DNA from 4 places in the Lysinibacillus sp. AR18-8 genome. Region 3 is predicted to be linked to each of the others. Evidence: riboswitches for the same ligand, from Rfam matches in the RefSeq annotation. Region 3 holds a riboswitch; each other region holds the start of a gene.
The links. Region 3 has a riboswitch for cobalamin ahead of metE (5-methyltetrahydropteroyltriglutamate--homocysteine S-methyltransferase). Riboswitches for the same ligand answer to the same signal wherever they lie in the genome.

Region 1 (5,459 bases), on a different contig from region 3:
TGGAGGAAGCATCATAGGCAACTAATGTTACACCAATCTTTTCTTCAAGCTCATTAATTTTTTCTAGTTGCTGCGGGTCTAATTGTGCAAACTTAATTTCTTTCATGGTCATCAATCCTTTCAATTATACAATTCCCCGAAATATAGAAAATATACTCCTTCGCATAATTGTGGAATTACGAACGAACATTGGATAATAAAAAATGACTGATAATCAGTCATTTTTATTGACATTATTTTTCTTATTCTATAACATAATAATTAAGTAAGGCAAAAGTGAGGGATTGCATGTCAAAAGAAGAAAAAATTATTCAAGCTGCCATTGAGGTTTTTCGAGAAAAAGGTATAGAAAAAACAAAAGTTTCAGATATCGTTAAAGCTGCTGGGATCGCTCAAGGAACATTTTATCTTTATTTCCCATCACGCCTTTCTGTTATGCCTGCTATTGCAAAAAATATGGTAGAAAGAATTATTGCTACCTTAGATGAAGGTATTTCAAGTCATAAGCCCTTTGAACAGCAACTTGAAGAGGTTGTGGAAATGGTTTTCTTAATCACGAAAGATTATGGAGATATCGTTGCACTTATTTATGCAGGTATTGCGCAAACTGAGCATTTAAAAGAATGGGAAAATATATATGCACCCTATTATGACTGGATGAGTCATTTCTTATTATCTGGCCAGCAACAGGGAATGATACGTGATTCAATTGACCCAACACGTTCTGCTAAACTGATGATTGGTCTAATTGAATCTGCTGCTGAACAAATTTATTTATTTGATGATAGCAAGGACGAAACAATGAAATTGCTCAAGCTTGAGCTTATAGACTTCCTATCTCACGCACTTGGCCTACGTCACCCATAAAAGTGACGTTCTCTTTTACCTCGAAAATGACTGAATGTCAGTCATTGTATTACCTAATAGAAAGGATTTTATTGATGAAAAAAGAATGGATGTACGTCGTTTTAACAAGTTTATTTGAATTGCTTTGGGTATTTGGCTTTAACGTAGCAAGCTCATGGTGGCATTGGATAATTATTGTGACAATCATTGCTATAGATTTTCATTTCTTATCGAAGGCTTGTGAGAGCTTACCTACTGGTACAGTCTACGCTATTTTCGCTGGAGCAGGTGCAATCGGTACCACATTAATGGATATTTTCATTTTCGAAGGAGAATTTAATGCCATTAAAGGACTGTTCATGATTATTTTATTATTAGGTGTGATTGGTCTAAAATTAGCGGATAATTCCTCTAAAGAGCAGATGCAAACGAAAGGAGAGAATGTATAATGGGTTGGATACTTATTATCTTAGCTGCATTGTCTGAAATTATAGGTGTGGTTGGCTTACGCTTCTATAGTCAGCATAAAACATTACGAAACTTAATGTTATATATTGGTGGTTTTGGTGTGTCTTTTGCCCTTTTATATGCATCCTTCAACTATTTGCAGTTAAGTATTGCCTATGTTGTTTGGGTAGGAATTGGTACTGTTGGAGCTGTACTCGTAAATATCATTTTCTTTGGCGAATCCAAAAATCTATCACGTATTATCAGTATCATAGCAATTATCGTAGGTGTAGCAGGCTTAAAAGCAGTATCTTAATGGCTTTACAATATAGGACGCCACTCTTAAATCGGAGGCGTCCTGTATTCATCTTATTTAAAATGGCATGACGAAGAATGGGAGTAATTAAGATAAAAATTCATAAATACCATCCGCGATAAATTCTGCAGGTCCACGCATCCAGATATGATCATTGTCAGCCCATCGTATGACTAAGTCACCGCCACTAAGTTGGACTACTATCTCTTCTCCCTTCTGACAAAAACCATTTAATATAGCAGCCACTACCGCTGCACAAGCACCTGTCCCACATGCCTCTGTTATACCCGAACCTCGTTCCCAAACGCAGCATTTTAATGCCTTCTCATGAACAACCTCTACAAACTCAACATTGCAGCGATAAGGAAATCTCATATCGTTTGCTATAATACCGCCTAATGTTCCTAATGGTACTTGCTCGATCGCATTCACAAAAACTACAGTATTCGGATTGCCAAAAACAAAGCTGTTACCAAAAGAGATTGTTGGGGTAAAGGAAATATCTCATTGATGACAAGCTCATTTGGGTTTCCTAACATCGGAATGTCTTTGCGCAATAAGAGAGGTTTGCCCATATCGACAATCACTTCTATTACACGATTGTCTTGCACCACTACCTGTGCCAGCATAATCCCGGATTTCGTTTCAATCGTAATTAGCTCTTGTCGTACAATATGACGTTCAAAAATATACTTAGCAACACAGCAAAGACCGTTACCACAATTTGTCCCCTCAGATCCATCTTTATTAAATACACGCATACCACAGTCAGCAATTTTAGAGGGTTGGATAATAATCAATCCATCTGAGCCAATACCAGTATGGACATTGGCCATTTTTTGAGCCAATTCACAAAAGATATCTTCCTTGTAATCATGTTGGAAAAGATCAAGATAGATATAGCTGTTGCCAATACCATGCATTTTCGTAAAGGCTATTTGCATACAGTCACTCCTTAAAGGATGTTTTATGTATCTAATAGAAGATGAAACTTTTCTATATTTGGCTAAACCCCTTCGTGAACTGTTCAGGAACATATGTAAGATACGGCTTCCCTGTCATTGGATGTATTTGAATATCCGCAAAAACACCAAATACATCTTGCAGCACTGTTGGCGTAAGTACTTCCTCTGGTGTACCATGACAAACTATTCGCCCTTGCTGTAAAACGTAAATTTGATTGCAATACATAGCAGCAATATTCAAATCATGTAAAGCTGCTACTACGGTTAAATGCAAAGTCTGAATTAAATCCATAAGTTGAAGTTGATGTTGAATATCTAAATGATTCGTCGGCTCATCTAATATTAATATCTGTGCTTGTTGAGCGAGTGCCCTTGCAACCATGACACGTTTTTTCTCGCCACCAGAAAGCGAACTAAAGCTTCGTTTCTCTAAATGCGATATGCCCGTTTGTCTAAGAGCCTCTTTAACAATTTGAAAATCTTTCTCTTGATCAAGCTCTAACAGCTTTTTATGTGGGGTTCTTCCCATACTGACTAAATCATGCACAGTGAAATCAAATAATACGGGTGTCTCTTGGCTTACAACAGCCAAATTTTTCGCAATTGCTTTACTTGATTGCTTTAATATATCTTGCTCATTTAATACTACTGATCCACTTTCAGGTTTTAGGAGACGATACATATTTTTTAACAATGTTGATTTTCCGCTCCCATTAGGACCAATTAATCCAACAAATTGCTTTTCTTTTATTTGAATGCTTACATCATGCAGTATACGCTGATCGTAAATGGAGAATGATACTTTTTTCGCTTCTAATGTCATGGAAGTTAATCTCCTTCACCGAAAGAATAGTTGTTACGACGGAGAAGCCAAATGAAAAATGGTCCTCCACAAAAAGCTGTAATAATACCAATTGGCATTTCCTGAGGAGCAATAATAATTCGAGCAAAGGCATCTGCCCATACTAAGAATATTCCACCTATTAAAGCACTGATAGGTATTACGTATTTATAGTTTGAGCCCACAATTAAACGCACAATATGGGGAATAATCAATCCCACAAATCCTATAGAACCACTAACTGCGACAAGCACACCTGTTAATAGAGATACTAGTAGTATTAACTGAATACGGAATTGCTGAAGATTAACGCCTAATGTCACTGCCGCCTCTTCTCCTAGTAATAATAAATTTAAATTGCGATAGTGTAGCCACAGTAGCCCAAATACAACCAAGAATACGAAAGCTGGAATCACAATATTATTCCATTTGGCTCCAGCTAAACTACCTAGCATCCAAAACATAACAGCCTTTAAGGCCCCTTCTTGCTTTGACATCATTAAAATAAAGTTAGAGATAGCCGTTAAGATAAAGGACACAGCCATGCCTGCCAATAGCAAGCGGAAAATAGAGACACGTCCCCCAACACGTGATAAGAAAAAGACAAGTGCAATGGCAAGTAATGAACCAAGGAATGCGGATACTGAAAGAGCGTAAATACCTAAAAATGAAAAGGCTCCTAAAATAATCACAGAAGTAGCTCCGACAGCTGCCCCTGAAGAAATCCCTAGAATATACGGGTCTGCAATAGAATTACGTACTAGTGCCTGAATGGCTGCCCCTGCAATAGCTAACCCCGCTCCTACTATCGCAGCTAGCAAAACACGAGGTGCTCTTATTTGCCAGATGATGATTTCCTGAGAGCGACTCCAATCTTGCTCGATCGAATTTTGTATAAAAGGAATTTTAGAAAGAATAACTTTCCATACATATAACGGTGTAACTGAAACTGAGCCAACCATTACAGCAAAGGTCATTGAAACAATTAATACCATGAAAAGTACGAAGGAAAATAACATAAATTTTTTATTCATCTGTTTTAAACTCCTACTGAATATTGATGAATGAAGCAATAAAAAAAGGTATCCCATGCGAAAATGCGCATAGAAATACCCAAGATTAAACAAAGTCAGAAAAATATCCAGCTATTGTCCGTAATTGCTTGCATCCTCGTGGGCATTACAGGTATTACTAAATGGCAGGTCTCCTGGCTTCGATTCACTATCCTATAATTGCCTTCCCATTCTTAAACAGTGGCAAATCATATTATAGGATTCCTCGTTACAGTTGCGGGACAGCGTCGGACTTCCACCGACTTCCCTTTTAAGTGACATTCAAAATGTCACACCAATAGTATTTGAAGTTATAAAATTGTGACGGTTCTATCATACATTTTTATAGATAGATAGTCTACTTCAATTTAATTCAACAATTGAGTTAACTTATATAAATAATAAGGTTGACACAAATACATTCGTTTTTTACACTAGCAGTAATAACTTATAAAACGAGGTGAAATCATGGCAACTGTTACACAACATAGTCACCATAAGTTAAGAACTGTTGACATTACCTACATTGGATTATTTACAACGTTAATGATGGTGGGTGCTAATATCACTTCCTTTGCACCTTTTATGGTAGTTGGTGGTGTACCCATTACGCTTCAAACCTTCTTTGCAATTTTAGCAGGGCTTATTCTTGGTAGTAGAAAAGGTGCGCTCGCCTGCACAATTTATATGTGCGTAGGATTGGCAGGAGCTCCTGTCTTTGCTCGTTTCGGTGGTGGAATTGGCCAAATTTTAAGCCCTACCTTTGGGTTTATTATTACATTTATATTTGCGGCATTTGTTGCGGGGTTAATCGTAGAACGAAGCGGAACAAAGAAAAGTTTTATCGTAGCTGCTTTGGTAGCAACGGCTATAAATTATTTGATAGGAACAAATTGGATGTTTTTTGCCTATAAGCTATGGGCAAGTGCGCCAGAGAATTTTTCATATAAGCTCGCTTGGCTTTGGATGATTCCTCCACTACCAAAAGATAT
Region 2 (5,459 bases), 170 kb from region 3:
ATATTTTAGTTGGGGGAATTTGTAATGAGTTTACGAAAAAAGAGTTTACTTGGCTTTTCCGTTTTAAATGTTTTAATGATCGTTATTTTATTTATCGATTTAGCCAATGTAACGACATTAGATTGGTTTTCTACCGTGTTAACGATTGTAGGCATCGCTATTACACTATCTTACACAGTGTATGTCCACTACAAAGTGATACAGCCTATCAAACAAATCACAGAGGCTGCACAAGGAATTACGGCAGGTCAATTAGATACCGTTGTCATTGAGGTTCGTGATAATGATGAAATTTCTCAACTAGCACAATCCTTTTTAGAGATGCAGGAACAATTACGAACAATGACACAAAAAATTGCGCACAGCTCTACAGATTTATCGGCAAGCATCGAGGAATTATCTGCGAGTACGAATGAAATTACGCTTGCTGTGGAAGAAGTAGATCAACAAATGGAGAAGACGTCAGAGGGCTTGAAGCAAGCAGCACAATCGGCTAATGATAGTGCTAAATCTATGCAAGAAACCGTTGATGGCATTGAGCGAATTACAGTAGCCACACAAGATGTGTTTGTGCATGCGAAAGATGCTAGCGAGATAGCAGGAAATGGTGCAAATATTTTACATGTGGCAAAAGAGCAAATGCAATTTATTTCCTCTTCAACAGAAAAAACAAGTGGATTGATGCAGCAATTATCCCTTAAAATGTCAGATATTAAATCAATGACAGATATGATTACTACCATTACAGATCAAACAAATCTACTAGCATTAAATGCGGCCATAGAAGCAGCACGCGCTGGGGAGCATGGTAAAGGCTTTGCCGTTGTAGCTGAAGAAGTGCGTCAATTAGCAGAACAATCAAAGCACTCTGCTACGCAAATTGTGGATTTAGTTGTAGGAATAGAAAGTGATACAAAACAAGTAGCCTCATCAGTAGAAGCTGATTTGAAAAATGTTCAACAAGGAGTGTATGTCATTGACGAAGCGACAAAATCATTTGGCACAATTTCACAGCATGTTAGTCAGATGACAAGTCAGCTGGAGGATATTTCGACGACAGCTGAGCAGCTTTCAAGTAGCGCCAATGAAGTGGCATCCACTGTGACAACCATCGCAGCTGGCATGGGCAAGCTATCGAATTATACAGAAGCTGTTTTACATTCAATGGATGAGCAAACAGCCTCAATGCAAGCAGTTAATCATGTCACACAGGATTTAAGTGTCCAAGCGGATAACTTACAAAAGTTAACTAACCAGTTTCAGGTTTAGGCAATGAAAAGGTATGTTGCTAGGTTTTTAAGCCCTAAATAAGCCTTTTCATCAATACTACGAAAAGCCGCACAATGGCACTAATTGACCATAAAAACACTTTCCTAGAATACATGGAAAGTGTTTTTATGGTCGAACCAGCGCAATTAGTTTCCCAGTGAACTCCTCAGATAGTGTGTAGATCGTATGCGTATCCTAGACATGCATCAAACTACTGTTTTGACCTTTATCACCTAACCAAAGATGATAGCCATATTTGTTTCCTGCCTTATCCACTATTTGTACATCATATTCTGGCGAAGCCATATTGACAATACCCTCGTCTTTGACAGCTGTTGCAATGGCTTGTTGGAATAGTGTAAGTGATTCTTCATCCGTATATTCTTTAAAAAAATCAGTGTTCACCTTGTTAAATTTAGCACCAATAGAAATGCTGACCTTAGCTAATTCTTCATCTGGTTTTTCATTACATCCTAGTAAAACAACGGCTAGTAGAGACACTAAGGCAGCTATCATTATTCGCAACCACTCACCCCCTTTATAGGCTAAATAATACCACCATTTCCTGTCGTAGCTCTCACTTCTTTGTAATACATTAAATAAACGAGAGTGAAAGGGGACAGATAGTGGGCTTATTTGATGGATTGATCGGCAATGCAAGCGAGGTGAATTTAGAAAAACTACAGGAGGAGGTCCATAATTTATTAATTCCAAACGAGACAGTCAAGAACGCCTATAAAATTATTAGAGACACGTTTATTTTTACCAATAAACGATTGATCCTCATTGATAAGCAAGGAGTGACTGGCAAGAAAACAGAGTATCATTCCATTCCCTATAAAAATATCGTTCATTTTTCAGTCGAAACAGCTGGAACATTTGATTTAGATGCAGAGCTTAAAATATGGGTGTCTGGCAGTCCATTACCGATTCAAAAAAACTTCAATAAGGCGACAAATATTTATAAGGTGCAAAGCGTCTTAGCACAGTATGTGTTGGGGACGTAATGAAGGTGCTAATAGTACATGTGCACAACCAAAAGCCCGCAAATATGCGAGGCTTTTTTGTCGTGCCAGAAGAGGACGGCGTAAGGGATTTTAAGTCGGCTTCATGATTACGGTAGGCTCGAAAATACTGATAAGCGTAAATAAGAACGCCTTGCCGAAGTCTTATTCAAAGACAATCATTTCTCCAACTTCTTTAAACCCGAAGCGTTTGTATATATTCTTTCCATCCTCTGATGCCTGTAAGACTACGGGCTTTCGCTTATCAATTGTTTGACTGAGTAGGAATTGAAACATCTCACTGCCATACCCCTTGCCCCTATACGCATCTTTTGTCATCACATCATAAATCCCATAGCTATGTTTACTGTCTATTAATAATCCCGTAGCGATAGGTATTTCCTTTAAACAGCCAATAAACATTCGAGCATTTGATGCTAACTTTTCCTGTGAGAATTTATGAAAATAAGTTTCTAATGCTTCTCTTTCTGCTGTTTCTCCAAATAAACTTAGAAAAACTTCCTTATATTGTAGAAGCTCTTCCTTGTTGCTTACTTCTGTGATGGTAAGATGATTGGAAATTCGTGGACCTGTGTGAAGTGTATGGTCAAGCTTCATCATCATATTTCGTTCAGCTTCCTGTAAATTGCAGTCTTTTATCAGCTGTATCCAATCATCGCTTAGATAGTTGGCATCCACCCACGTGTTGAAAGGAAGTTTATTAACAATGAAATGATTAATCCTTTGTTTAAGATGATTTTCCTTATGAATCATAGGCGATTTCACTACTAGCAAATTAAATGTATCAGTTGGAATATTTGTATTGGCTATGACAAAATGAGCTTCCTCTATAATTTGTCCAGAAACAGCTTGAGTAAATAGTTTCATTTTTTCCTCTAAATTACTCGTCACTAATTGTTGACTTGCTTTCATATCTTTCATCCTTTCACTATTAGTAGTGCGCACTATCTTTTATTATAGAGTCATTGAAAGATTAAAAATACTGAGTTCACCGTTTTTATATCCTCCCATAATTTTCAGAAAACAATCAGGCACGAAAAGCAAGGATGATTAGTAGTTTGGAAAATATTGTGATATTTGACTTTAGAAAAACACTACTTTACAATTGATTTTAGTAATCTAATAGGAATGTGCATATACTCATTCCTTTGACAACTGAATAGCGTGTAGTAATAGGTGCAAATTGCGTGCAATTTGCTTAAAAGGGAAGTCGGTGCAAATCCGACACTGTCCCGCAACTGTAAATGTGAGCGACTTTTCAGTATCCACTGTCTTTGGACGGGAAGGAGAAAAGAAGCGATGATCATGAGTCAGGATACCTGCCTGTTACGAGTACACACCATAAACCTACGAGGAATAGGAGGTGGCATGTTGACAAAACAGAATGCTCTGTTCGTCACAGTACGTCAAACGCCCATAGTAAATGAAAGGGTTCACAATCGAACTCGTTCACACATACTTAGGGTTTGTTTGGCATTGTGTGATGAAAGAAGATAAAATGAAGGATTTCCTCAAAAGTAGGGAGTCCTTTTTGTTTTGAAAATATGTACGCAAAGGGGATGCACGTATGACAAATATTCATGTAACGACAACGTTGGAAACGCCTTATGAAGATCTGAACATTTGTAAGCAACCACGAACAGAAGTTGCCAAGAAAGCGAAAACAAGAATGGTGGTCGAGTCTCTGATCGATCAATTATTAGCAACGAAGCTGATTCGCAATGATCGCTTCTTTGAGCAAATCTTATATAATAAAGAAATTATTTGGATACAAAATGGGGATGTGGACGGTCATCTTTTAGCGAAAGCAGCCATAGCAGATGAACTAAAAACAAAGACGAATAGTTTTATGATGTACATGCCGACCAATCCGATTGTCTATGAGGTCAACGGAGAAGCGTATCACTTAATTACGCGCATTGATTCTACACGCGCAAAGCCCAACCTCGACCGTCTATCATTGGAGCCAAAGCCTGTTTTAAGTGCCGCTCGTGTCAATGACTTATTATGCTCGATTGTCATGCGCTTTTACGAAACATATTTATATGATTTAGCATCTCATCATGACAAACTCATTGCATTTGTGCAGCAGGAATATGCCCAATTTATTGAAGCGGTGCAAGCGTTAAATGATTATCATTTCAACTGGCATCCACGTGGCAACGGTCACGAGCTTTTACTGCAATTAATTGATCATCTACAACTATTAAAAAGTCAACCTGGTAAGGTACTAATTGATTTTACGAACAAGCATGACTATGTAATAGTTGAACCCGCATATTTGTTGGACAATCCAACAAAGAAAGCTGTCGGTGCACTATAAAAACAAGCCCTCCATTTTTTGGAGGGCTTGTAATATCTTATGGCAGGGTAGAGATATATTGATGCCCAAGCAAGAAATACCCGCGCTAGAGCGATGGATACCCGTGGAAGCCGAGGAAATACCAGAAGTGCCCACCCTACAGGCAATGCATGGCTGCCTGTGCTTCTTGCCATGGAACCGAATATCCTTTGCCCTTAGCACAAAAGATACTAGAGGAACTATACTCAGGGTCGGCATTTTTATCGTAGCCAATCTGTGCAATCACATCCTCTGTATTATGGCACACATCATAGCCATCAAATTGGAGTGTGAGTGCACCTTTCCCATTTGTATAGGCGGCAAAGGTTGTGCTGTAGCTCATTAAAGTGGCAACAGGTGCACGACCTGTTAGGATAACATCCGTTTCGGATAAAATCGGGTCATCGAACGTGCCAGCTGCTTGCTGAATATCAGTCATCATACGACTGATAAAGTCATTTGAAGCTTTCATTTTAAAGCGATAATAGGGTTCAAGTAGGACATTTTGTGCCTGCTCCAGCCCCTGACGCAGGGCACGGAAACTGGCTTCACGGAAATCTCCCCCCGATGTATGTTCATTGTGCCCGCGACCTGTTAGAAGTGTAAAATGAATATCTGTTACAGGGAAGCCTGTTAGTAGCCCATGATGGTCACGCTCAAACAGATGCTTTTCAACAAGGCGCTGATTGCCTACAGATAAATGATCGGCATGACAGGCATTGGTGAAGGTATTACCTGTTCCACGTGGATTTGGCTCCATTAATAAATGAACTTCTGCATAATGCTTGAGGGGCTCGAAATGACCATAGCCCGTTACGGTCGTT
Region 3 (5,459 bases):
CTCGCACAAAGGACCAATTTAATATTGTTACTGGCCCTGTCAGCATGCCTTTTACAAATCGCTTCGTTAGGCTTTGGGCATAGGCGGATTCTTTTACGGTAATTGGTGAAGCCCATGCAACATCTCCATAAATGATCGGAGGCTTCACACAGCGTGATCCATATGAAACAACCCACGCTTTCTCTGTAAAGGCAAAGCCAGTCAGCTTTTCACCGAAATATTCGACCATATCTGTACGCTCAAATTCACCATGAACAAGTACATCGATATCTAATTCCTCTTGTATGGAGATCCAGCGCTTTGTTTCGTCTTCTAAAAATGTTTCATAGGCTTCATTCGATAATTGATTCTTTCGCCACGCATTACGATTTCTTTTCACTTCATCTGATTGCGGGAAGCTACCGATTGTAGTTGTTGGAAACAGCGGTAATCCTAAGGCTTGTTGTTGGATCGTTTGTCGCTTCGTAAAATTACTGTGTCGTTCAAAATCTTGCTTTGTCACAGTTTGAACGGCTTGATGAATTAACTTATTTTGGCGGATTGGATGATTTTTTAGAGCCTCAATCGCCTTCATACTTTCTGAAAAATTATGTTGTAAGGAACCATCTTTATCTCGTCTATATTTAGTCAGCCCCGTGATTTCTACGATTTTCTCATCTGCGAAGGCCAGAGACTGCTTTAAAACAGGGTCAAGTTCATTTTCAAGAGAGGTTGTGATTGGAACGTGCTGTAGGTTACTTGATGGTTGAATCCATAGTTCAGCAGCATGACTTAGCTGTTCAATGGCTTGAATTGTCGCATTGACCTCCGCCAGGTTTGAACGCCAAATATCACGGCCATTCACTACCCCTATTCCTAATACTTTATCCTGCGGGAAACCAAATTGACGAAGTGACGCCATATTTCCTTTATAGCCATGAACAAAGTCCAAACCGAATCCTTGAACAGGCAATGTACTTAATGCTTCATAGGCACTTAAAGCTTCGAAATAAGTCTGTAGCATTATTTTAGCCTCAGGAACGGCAGTGGCTAACTGGTCATACATTTCTTTCACCAGCTTTATCTCTGCTGGATCAAGTGTTAAGACGAGGGATGGCTCTTCTAGCTGAATCCAAGTGGCACCTGCATCCACTAATTCTTTTAATACCTGCGTATAGAGTGGTAATAAAGCTAATAAGTACTCAACCTGTGTTAATTTGTTGTAGCCTTTCGTTAACTTATAAAATGTATAGGGACCAATTAGTGTCGGCTTCGCAATGATACCGAAAGTTTCCTTCGCCTCTAAAAAGTCGGCTAACACTTTATTTTCTGTTAGTTGTAAGGCTTGTCCCTCATACTCTGGAACAATGTAGTGATAATTTGTATTAAACCATTTTGTCATTTCACTAGCTACGGCTGTTTTGTCTCCTCTTGCTACACTGAAGTAGGTATGAAAATCGACTTTACCACCTTGCCAGTTAAAGCGCTTTGGAACTAAACCAAACATCAAAGCTGTATCTAACATTCTATCGTAAAACGTAAAGTCGCCAACTGTCACCATATCGATTCCAAGTTGCAGCTGCTTGTTTATTCTTGATAAACGGATTTTCTTTAATTTTTCCTCAAAGTCCTCCTCAGAAAGTTCATTGCGCCAAAATGCTTCTAGTGCTTTTTTCCATTCGCGTTCCTCCCCTATATAGGGATAACCGATCAATGTACTTGTATAGTTCATGTTTTTAAGCTCCTTTTTTAGAAAAAATAAAAAGCCATTCTCCTATTAGGAAAATGGCTGCATGTTAAAATTAATAATGCTAAAACAATACGAAAAAGTATCTACTTTCGCATAAACGTTATCGCACAGTGCCTATTTGGTCACTTTTCACCACCTATTTCCACGTAGGTATTTGGTGTGTACTAGAAATTGGCAGGTCTCCTGACTTTCCATCAACACGCCTCACAGCCTTCCCAGTTTCCCCAGTGGCATTTGTGATTTGCTCCGAATTACAGTTGCGGGACAGCGTCGGATTTGCACCGACTTCCCTTTTAAGCCAAACTTTCATTTGGCACCAAGTCTTACACAATATTCAATTATGCTCCTACTATAGCACATATTTCAGAATAGTAGAAATTATTTTTCAACTATTATATAAATTATTTCTATAAATATTATAGGAATTATTGTATAGTACTAAATGAAAATAAGGTTACATTGTATTCTGTAAAAAAATTTGTTACTATAAAAAGACAATTATGAGAGGACTGATGAATGGACAATGAAGAACTAAACTATATTTTTATTTGAATTGAATGATTTCAAACACAAAATATAGGGTTAGTCTATCCATTTTTAACTATCAGTTTGCATTTTATTTGTCATGACACAAATGGCAAATCGCATTTATTCAGAGAAAGACTAATCCTTCCAATGTACAATTGGAGGGTTTTTTTCTTGCTTTCATAGTTGATTTTGTACCTTTCATTTACCCATAAAGGAGAGGAAAAATATGAGCGATTCAGAAACTATTGTAACGCATGTAACACTCCGTATAAGTCGTTAATATCCATCTGCTTATACGGAGAAATGAACCATAGATGGATAGACCGACTTTGTATGAAAAGTAAACTGTTGCAATACAAAGGAGGAATTATCATGTCCATGATACAAGTACAAAACCTAACTTTTTCTTATCCAAGCAGCTTTGACAATATTTTTGAGAATGTCAACTTTCAAATCGATACGGATTGGAAACTTGGATTTATCGGTAGAAACGGACGAGGTAAAACAACATTCTTTCAGTTGTTATTAGGAAATTATGAGTATAGCGGAAAAATCATCTCTTCTGTAGACTTCACTTATTTCCCCTATCCAGTTTCTGATCCAAATAAATATACCCATGAAATATTTGAAGAAATTTGTCCTCAGGCAGAAGATTGGGAATGTCTACGTGAAATAGCTTACCTACATGTAGATGCGGAGGTCATGTATCGTCCTTTTAAAACATTATCCAATGGCGAACAAACAAAGGTGCTGCTTGCTGCGTTGTTTTTGACAGAGGGTCAATTTTTATTAATTGATGAACCAACCAATCACCTAGACACGGATGCACGAAAGACGGTTTCCGATTATCTTCGCAGGAAAAAAGGTTTTATTTTAATTTCACATGACAGAAGCTTTTTAGATGGCTGTGTTGACCATATCCTATCGATCAATAGAGCCAATATTGACGTTCAAAGTGGAAACTATTCTTCTTGGAAGTTAAATTTTGATCGTCAGCAGGAACACGAAGAAGTAACCAATCAACGACTGCAAAAAGATATCGACCGATTAAAACAATCCTCAAAGCGTTCGTCAGGTTGGTCTAATCAAGTGGAAGCCTCCAAAAACGGCACAACCAATTCAGGTTCCAAACTGGACAAAGGCTTTGTTGGACATAAAGCAGCCAAGATGATGAAACGAGCGAAGAACCTGGAATCCAGACAACAAAGAGCTATTGAGGAAAAATCAAAACTACTAAAAAATGTTGAAAAAACCGAGTCATTGAAAGTAGAGCCATTGGCATATCCATCAAAAGAAATGGTTGTTGTCACGGATGTATCGATTCGGTACGATGACCATATCGTGAATAAGCCTATTAGCTTCAAAGTGGCACAAGGGGATCGAGTTGTTTTAGATGGCAAAAATGGAAGCGGAAAAAGTAGTATGTTAAAACTTATTCTAGGTAAGCCCATCCAACATACAGGCTCGATAAAGTTAGCTTCAGGTCTAGTCATTTCCTATGTTCAGCAGGATACATCCCATTTAAAGGGATTGCTATCGGAATTTATTGAAGAGCATGGTATTGATGAGACGCTATTTAAATCAATCCTGCGCAAGATGGATTTTGAGCGTATTCAATTTGAGAAGGATATCTCTCATTATTCTGGTGGGCAAAAGAAAAAGCTGCTGATTGCTAAAAGCTTGTGTGAGAAGGCTCATTTATATATTTGGGATGAACCACTCAATTTTATTGATATCTATTCACGCATGCAGATTGAAGAGCTCATAAAAAGCTCTCATCTCACAATGGTGATTGTTGAGCATGATCAGGCATTTCAACAAACTGTAGCAACGAAAACGATAGCGATGTCGTAAAGAGAAGAATCCATTTATGGATTCTTCCTTTTTAATGATATTGAAACCAATGGATCCATTTAGAATTCGTCTCTTTTACGAGATATAGCTCACCTAGTGATGCACTTTGCGCTGGCAGTAATCTTGGAAACCTTAATCGAACAAACCAGGAGTGATTAGCCACATTTTCTCCACAGAAGTTCACCGCTATTTTATAGTAGTTCTCCTCCATGCCAGTTAATATGGGCATGGGCTTTATCACCTCAATTTGCCACTCCTGATAATCAGGGCTTGAGCCATATACTTTTGGAATGATGTCAGCTAATGCTTGACTAAGCTCGTCTTTGTCTTTCTCCGTTGTTTTCATCAATACATCTGGATTTGGACATTTTAAGCCTTCAGGTTCTGATCCCGAAGTAGCTGTTGGAAATAACAAAAGCATACATAAAAAGGGCATTATTATTTTTTCCATTGTTCAACTCCCTTTCTTTAAAAATGCTCGATAATTTACTGTGATTGGTGCACTCTATAAAGTATCATCCTGCAGAAAGGTCACTATTCCATGAAAAAATTTGCTTATGTTTTAATGGCTATCTTCACTATGTTCATTCTGCCATGTAAGATTTATGCGCAAAGTAAACAAGCTGATGAGCAACTAATCAGGGACACATTCATTACAATCCTTAATCCATTTATTGAAAAGGAAATTGATCATTACTACGGCTATCCTAAGCAGTATGGCTTGTATGATGTGAAAATTTTAAAAATTGTCAAAGAAAGTCAGTTTAGCTTTAAAGTTAGCGTGGAAGTTACGACCTTTGAGCATGCACATTCCCCACCCTACAGTAAGGAAATCATTACGTTTGAAGTCAGTCCAACTGGTGTCAGTACACTTCGCTATATACATGAGACAGATGATGTAGAAAAAGCAATAAACGCATTCTATAGGGCAACACTGTTAGATATACAGCAGAGTTTTAAGCTAGACTTAGCATCGTATACTTCCTACCGATACGATCAATTGCAATATCAAGCTGAAATTAATAATGATATGAAATCCCTTGCTAGGATTGCAGAGGAAATAGTGACCCATATTTTATTTCCTGAGCGAAAGATTCCCTACAAAAATGTCATAGACCCTGTCACTTTTATCAAGGGTAATATAGGTTATATGCTCTTTAAAAGGGCGGATGGTACAAATGTAAGCTATCAGCTGCAAAAGAAAGACGGCACATGGATCGTAACAGATAAAACAAGTAAGCCAGGTAGGAAAATGGAGGATCTGTTACCGTGGTATATATAGAAAAATGAAGCCAACTGATTCCATCAGTTAGGCTTCATTTTTTAAGAGCGTTTGCATCATACTTTT
Region 4 (5,459 bases), on a different contig from region 3:
TGAATCGTACTTGTCTCTTGCTCCTCCTTAGTAATAAGGGCAAGCAGTGCAGCCTTTGATACAGCAGTTGCACAGGCTCCCGTCGTGTAACCGTGACGCATGTCCTTGGGGTCCTTTTTTGGCTTCCGCTCCATTATTTTTTCGCCTGTTCGTCCGCTAAAAGTGAGATGGCATTTAAAGCAGCAACCGTCACTGTACTACCGCCTTTACGACCAACATTTGTAATGTACGGAATCCCTTCTAGTTTAAGCAGCTCTTCTTTTGACTCAGCTGCTGACACAAAACCAACAGGCATACCGATAATTAAATCTGGTTTTGCTAGCCCTTCTTTAATTAATCGAATCAATTCCAGCAATGCAGTCGGTGCATTACCAATGGCATAAATACCACCTTCATGTAATTTTGATGCCTTTTGCATCGAAATAATGGCACGTGTTGTATTTTGTTTTTTCGCTTCTATTGATACATCTTCATCCGCAATATAGCAATGCAAATCACCACCATGTTTTTGGAAACGCTTTTTACCAGAGCCACTTTCAATCATTTGCACATCTGCAATGACATGACGTCCTGCAAGAATAGACTTGATACCCGCTTCAATAGCACCTGGTGTAATGATGACACTACGACCTAGCTCGAAATCAGCTGATGCATGGATAATGCGACGTACAACTTTCCATTCATCTTCTGAGAAGTCATGCTCGCCCATTTCCTCTGCAATAATAGAGAAACTGTAATCGTAAATTTTATCTGGGTCTACCGTTAATGGTTTAAAATCTGTTTTAAAATCCATGGAAAATGCCTCCTAAATTGTATGTTCAACAGCCTGTAATACTTCTTCAAATGTTGAATATTGTTGGCCGTACTGTATATTTGGTCGTGCAATAAGAATCGTTTCAATCTGGCATGCGAGAGCTGCCTCTAGCTTCTCATCAACTGAGCCCACTTTACCGCTTTCTTTGGTAATCATCAACGTCACTCCGTATTGACGAAATAGAGCTTCATTTAATTCCTTTGAAAACGGACCTTGAATAGCCACAATATCTCGCTGCGCCACGCCAAGTGCCTCACATTTTTCCATATTATCCAGTCGTGGAAGCATACGAGCGATTACTCTTGTGTTTTCTAAGCCCTGTAAAACCCTTGTAAATGTAGCGAGTGTTTTACTACCTGTCGTTAGCATAATGACACCGCGTTTTTCTGCAGCTAGCTGAGCTGCCTCCTCATAATCCTTTACAACAGTAATCAAAGGATGGGCATAATGTTCATGAGCTCTTTCATAGCGAATATAAGGAATCTTTGCCTGCTCTGCCGCTGCCATCGCATTTTTAGAGGCTTCCTCCGCAAATGGATGAGAAGCATCTACCACCAATTGATAGCCCTGCTCTGTCATGATGGTCGCCATTTCCTCAGCTGTCAGTCTACCGATTAAATGTGGCAGACCAACGTCAGCAAGACTAGAGGCTGCCGATTCAGTGACGACCGTAGCGGTTACCGCATAACCTGCACGTTGTAATGCAAGGGCTAGATCCCTTGCATCACTTGTCCCTGCTAACATGAAAATCATTTTACCGGCTCCTCTTCATGATGATGGTCATGGTCATGATGGTCATGCCCATGATCGTGATGGTCGTGATGATGATGATGCGCATGTCCATGATCGTGATCGTGATGGTGATGATGATGTGCATGTCCATGTACTGCCGCATAGGCGCGATAATCTTCTAGATCTTGCATACCTGTTGATGTACCGTTGATTGCCTGTTCAATACGCTCTAATAAAACATTTTGTAACCGTTCATGGTAGCCAAAATAGTTAGCAATTTGAATATCACAATCTGGATAAAGTTCATTAAACTTCTCACACATGCCATGCATGCGTTCCATCAAAATGCCTGTGAATAAAAAGTATGGTAACATGATGATTTTTTTTGCACCTAGTTTGACACAACGTTCAATTCCTTCTTCAACTCGTGGATCTGTGACACCCATAAAAGCACTTTCTACGTATTTTACAGGTAGTTTTTCCCATAAAAGTCGCGTGATTTTATAAAAATCACCATTAGCAGATGGATCACTGCCACCTCGTGCAATCAATAAAATCGCTGTGTCTTCCTGCTCTTGTTCTGAATTAAAGCCAATTTCAGCTAGGCGATCTTGTAAAATGGCAAAGATTTCATCATGGATACCAATTGTTTGACCATATGTGAAGGTAATCGTTGGATAATGCTCACGTGCATGCTCGATTTCCGCTGGAATATGCAGCTTTGAATGGCCTGCATGCAGTAAAATGATTGGAATTACATGTACCTCTGTAGCTCCCTTTTTCACACAGTTTGTAATACCTTCTTCGATGTTAGGTGAAGCAAATTCAAGGAAACAAGTTTCCACTAAAAATTGTTCATCAATACGCGGTGTCATTTGTTCGATAAATGTACGAACCTCATCATTTCCTGCTGCTAAACGGCTCCCATGGCCGACAAATAAAATAGCTTTCATCTCTCTACTCCTTACTAGTCGCCGCACGGAGCTGGCTCTACTTTTATTTTGGAAGACATATCTTGATACGTAAAATGCAGTATTTTTTTCACACGTTTAAAATATTTAAATAAGCGTTCATTTGGATGAGCATTTGCTTTATATTCTTCAATAATATCTGTAATGAGTGGAATCAGCTGCTCAGGCTCCAGCCCTTCTACAACAGGCTGTGCTGCGTGTGCTGTACGACCGACTGGTTTTGCTCCAATAAAGACATCAAATTTACTTTTGCGGTAGACGATACCAATATCATCAAATACAGCCCGATAACAGGCCATCCCACAGCCATTAAAGCCAATATTTAATGTCTTCGGTAAGGACATACCGCCTAGTTTTTCTTGTATTTCCTCTGCATATGGTATTGAATCAGCCTTTTCACCGTAGCAAAAATCACAAGCCTTCAGTGATAACACATCACCAATCGGGGCTAATAAAAACCCTACTTCCTGTAATTTCTCTGTGATCTGTTCAGGGGCAGTCGTTGGTATTTTCAAATGAATTTGATGATCTGGTGTGTATTCCATCGTCCCCTCATCCCCAACGACCTCCGCTAACGTCATCATTTGCTGGGGAGTAAAAAACTTATTGGCTACACCAGGACTTACTGCTAATTCAAAAATAGATTCTATTTTTTGCTGTACAAGCTTCGGTGTTACTTTGACTGCGCTTGTCCCTTTTACCATTGCAAGTGCCGCTGTAGCCATTTCAAGAGCTGTTTTTTTAGGCTTTGGCGTAGCGGCTATACTGGGTTTATTAAAGCGCCCTGCATTAGGGTCAGCCGTAAAGTCATTTCGCGCTGTTCCCGTCTCTTGGTTCATTGCCCAAGGTTCATTTTCTTCGCGTAAACGTTGATGTGGACGTAATGGCTGTTTCTCTTCACCCAGAGTATATTTACGTTGGTAACCGCGGGGCGTAATCATCTTATTGTCATAGAAAAATGTTGACGAATTCCCGATAATGACAGTTGTCAACATACCAATATCATGTTCTAGCATTTCTGCTAGTGTTGTCATGGTCACTTCTTGACGTTCTCGATAGGCACTTTTCACAAGCCCAACTGGTGTGTCTGGCGAACGATATTCTAAGAGTATTCGTTGAGCCTCGACAATTTGTCTTGTTCGACGTCCACTTTTAGGATTGTATAAAGCAATGACAAAGTCCGCCATTGCAGCTGCCTCGACACGCTTTGCAATTAAATTCCAAGGTGTTAGATGGTCACTCAAACTGATTGTACAAGCATCATGCATAATAGGTGCACCAAGTATGCTAGCGCATGAATTAATCGCAGAAATCCCAGGAACAATTTCAACTTCAATTCCTGTTGCTTCTGTCCAGCCTAGCTCAATTAACACCTCATAGACTAATCCTGCCATGCCATAGACGCCTGCATCACCACTCGAAATTACTGAGACGATGCTCCCTGCTTCGGCTTGACGAACGGCTTCCTGTGCACGCGACACTTCTTCTGTCATGCCTGTACTAACAATCGATTTTGCACTTACTAAATCTTGAATCAGCTCTACATAGGTTTTATAGCCTATAATCATATCACTTTGTTGTAAAGCCTCTACTGCACGTGTCGTAATATGCTTAAAATCTCCAGGTCCAAAGCCTACTACGAAAATTTTTCCTTTTTGCGCCATGTTGTTACCCCTCTTTCACCTTTTCGATCCCTTTAATAGCAGTTGTTTGAGCAGTACGCTGTAATGTACCTTCACGAAGTGTAAAGACATGTTCGTTGTATAAGGATTCATGATGTAAATCTTGTACTAGTGTTCTAGCATGCTCTGTTGATGGCACACGATACCAGTTTCCTTGAGGATAAGCGATTACCACACAAGCATCCTTGCAGCGTCCATTACAGCGCGTTCTTGTCGTATGTATTTCCTGATCGAGTGCTTGCCGCTGTATCTCATCTCGAATGGCTAAGGTAATTTCCTCCCCATCCTTTTTCATGCAGCTACTGCCATTGCAAATAAAGAGATGTGTTTTCATCCCCTCTAAATTCCAAGTTGTCATCTTCTGTCTCCCCTCATTTGCTTTTTGGAAAAAGAAAAACCTTTACTCTATAACGAAGAGTAAAGGTTTTGTAGAAGCCAAATAAAAACGAATAGAATGAAATACAGGTACCCGCTTTCGCTTCAACTTCTCCCTCCGAAAAGTTTGCATGCACAATCAAATAAGCAGGTTTCCTGACTTAAGCTTCATTTTACTGTCGCACCTTCCCAAGTTTGCACCAGTGGCTTTGCGATTTCATCAGCTATTACAGTAGCGGGGGCTGTATTGGATTTTCACCAATTTCCCTATTATCTCGAGCTATTCGAGCACTTATTGACGTTTTATATGAAATTTTTATTAGAATTTTAAATAGAAAACTGTCTTTATCATATCTTATTATTTTAAAATTTCAATATTTCTTTAAAAATTTATGACAAATTTATCAATTTTGAATGGAACTAGGTATGAAATTTATACAATCTATATAATTTGCGCACAAAATTTTATCAGAATATTCACCGTTGACCTTTAATTAAAAAAATTTCATAAAAGGTATAGCATATTTATGGAAATTCATGTTACACTTTGTCGTGAAATCTCACAATTTGAATTTTTTTCGGTGCAAAGTGCTTGTCATTTTGCTTAAAAGGGAAGCCGGTTTGAGTCCGGCGCGGTCCCGCCACTGTAATAGGGAGCTTTATAGAATATGTCACTGTCTAACGGATGGGAAGACCTATAAAGCATTGAACTAGAGCCAGGAGACCTGCCGAAAAATAAGTGATCGTTTCAACCTACGAGGATAGGTGTGCGGCTTAGCAGATGAGACTGTTATTTGCTTTTTTAGCTATGCACTTTTCCACCTAAGGAGAAGTGCTTTTTTTAATTACGCACGCAATATTCTAAAAATCTATTAATTAGTTAGG

Region 1: it holds a riboswitch for cobalamin, as region 3 does, so the genes downstream of both, BFM98_RS18500 (FecCD family ABC transporter permease) here and metE (5-methyltetrahydropteroyltriglutamate--homocysteine S-methyltransferase) in region 3, are expected to answer to the same signal.
Region 2: it holds a riboswitch for cobalamin, as region 3 does, so the genes downstream of both, BFM98_RS06120 (hypothetical protein) here and metE (5-methyltetrahydropteroyltriglutamate--homocysteine S-methyltransferase) in region 3, are expected to answer to the same signal.
Region 4: it holds a riboswitch for cobalamin, as region 3 does, so the genes downstream of both, BFM98_RS00475 ((2Fe-2S) ferredoxin domain-containing protein) here and metE (5-methyltetrahydropteroyltriglutamate--homocysteine S-methyltransferase) in region 3, are expected to answer to the same signal.

Annotation. Positions count from the first base shown of each region.
Region 1 covers NZ_MDGU01000027.1:41,244-46,702, forward strand. Annotated here, with positions in the region: gene BFM98_RS18470 (hypothetical protein) at 1-106, opposite strand, end outside; gene BFM98_RS18475 (TetR/AcrR family transcriptional regulator) at 289-867, shown strand; gene BFM98_RS18480 (DMT family transporter) at 942-1,295, shown strand; gene BFM98_RS18485 (DMT family transporter) at 1,295-1,609, shown strand; partial or broken gene dapF (diaminopimelate epimerase) at 1,697-2,553, opposite strand; gene BFM98_RS18495 (heme ABC transporter ATP-binding protein) at 2,606-3,397, opposite strand; gene BFM98_RS18500 (FecCD family ABC transporter permease) at 3,403-4,449, opposite strand; cobalamin riboswitch at 4,596-4,782, opposite strand; gene BFM98_RS18505 (biotin transporter BioY) at 4,936-5,459, shown strand, end outside.
Region 2 covers NZ_MDGU01000006.1:290,879-296,337, reverse strand. Annotated here, with positions in the region: gene BFM98_RS06140 (methyl-accepting chemotaxis protein) at 25-1,269, shown strand; gene BFM98_RS06135 (YhfM domain-containing protein) at 1,465-1,785, opposite strand; gene BFM98_RS06130 (PH domain-containing protein) at 1,896-2,276, shown strand; gene BFM98_RS06125 (GNAT family N-acetyltransferase) at 2,439-3,206, opposite strand; cobalamin riboswitch at 3,452-3,635, shown strand; gene BFM98_RS06120 (hypothetical protein) at 3,862-4,617, shown strand; gene BFM98_RS06115 (elongation factor G) at 4,754-5,459, opposite strand, start outside.
Region 3 covers NZ_MDGU01000006.1:122,060-127,518, forward strand. Annotated here, with positions in the region: gene metE (5-methyltetrahydropteroyltriglutamate--homocysteine S-methyltransferase) at 1-1,711, opposite strand, end outside; cobalamin riboswitch at 1,886-2,065, opposite strand; gene BFM98_RS05330 (Lsa family ABC-F type ribosomal protection protein) at 2,630-4,111, shown strand; gene BFM98_RS05335 (hypothetical protein) at 4,143-4,562, opposite strand; gene BFM98_RS05340 (DUF3888 domain-containing protein) at 4,653-5,393, shown strand; gene BFM98_RS05345 (DinB family protein) at 5,421-5,459, opposite strand, start outside.
Region 4 covers NZ_MDGU01000001.1:99,458-104,916, reverse strand. Annotated here, with positions in the region: gene BFM98_RS00500 (cobalt-precorrin-5B (C(1))-methyltransferase) at 1-134, opposite strand, end outside; gene BFM98_RS00495 (precorrin-8X methylmutase) at 134-793, opposite strand; gene cobK (precorrin-6A reductase) at 806-1,567, opposite strand; gene BFM98_RS00485 (sirohydrochlorin chelatase) at 1,564-2,499, opposite strand; gene cobJ (precorrin-3B C(17)-methyltransferase) at 2,514-4,181, opposite strand; gene BFM98_RS00475 ((2Fe-2S) ferredoxin domain-containing protein) at 4,186-4,557, opposite strand; cobalamin riboswitch at 4,704-4,885, opposite strand; cobalamin riboswitch at 5,137-5,321, shown strand.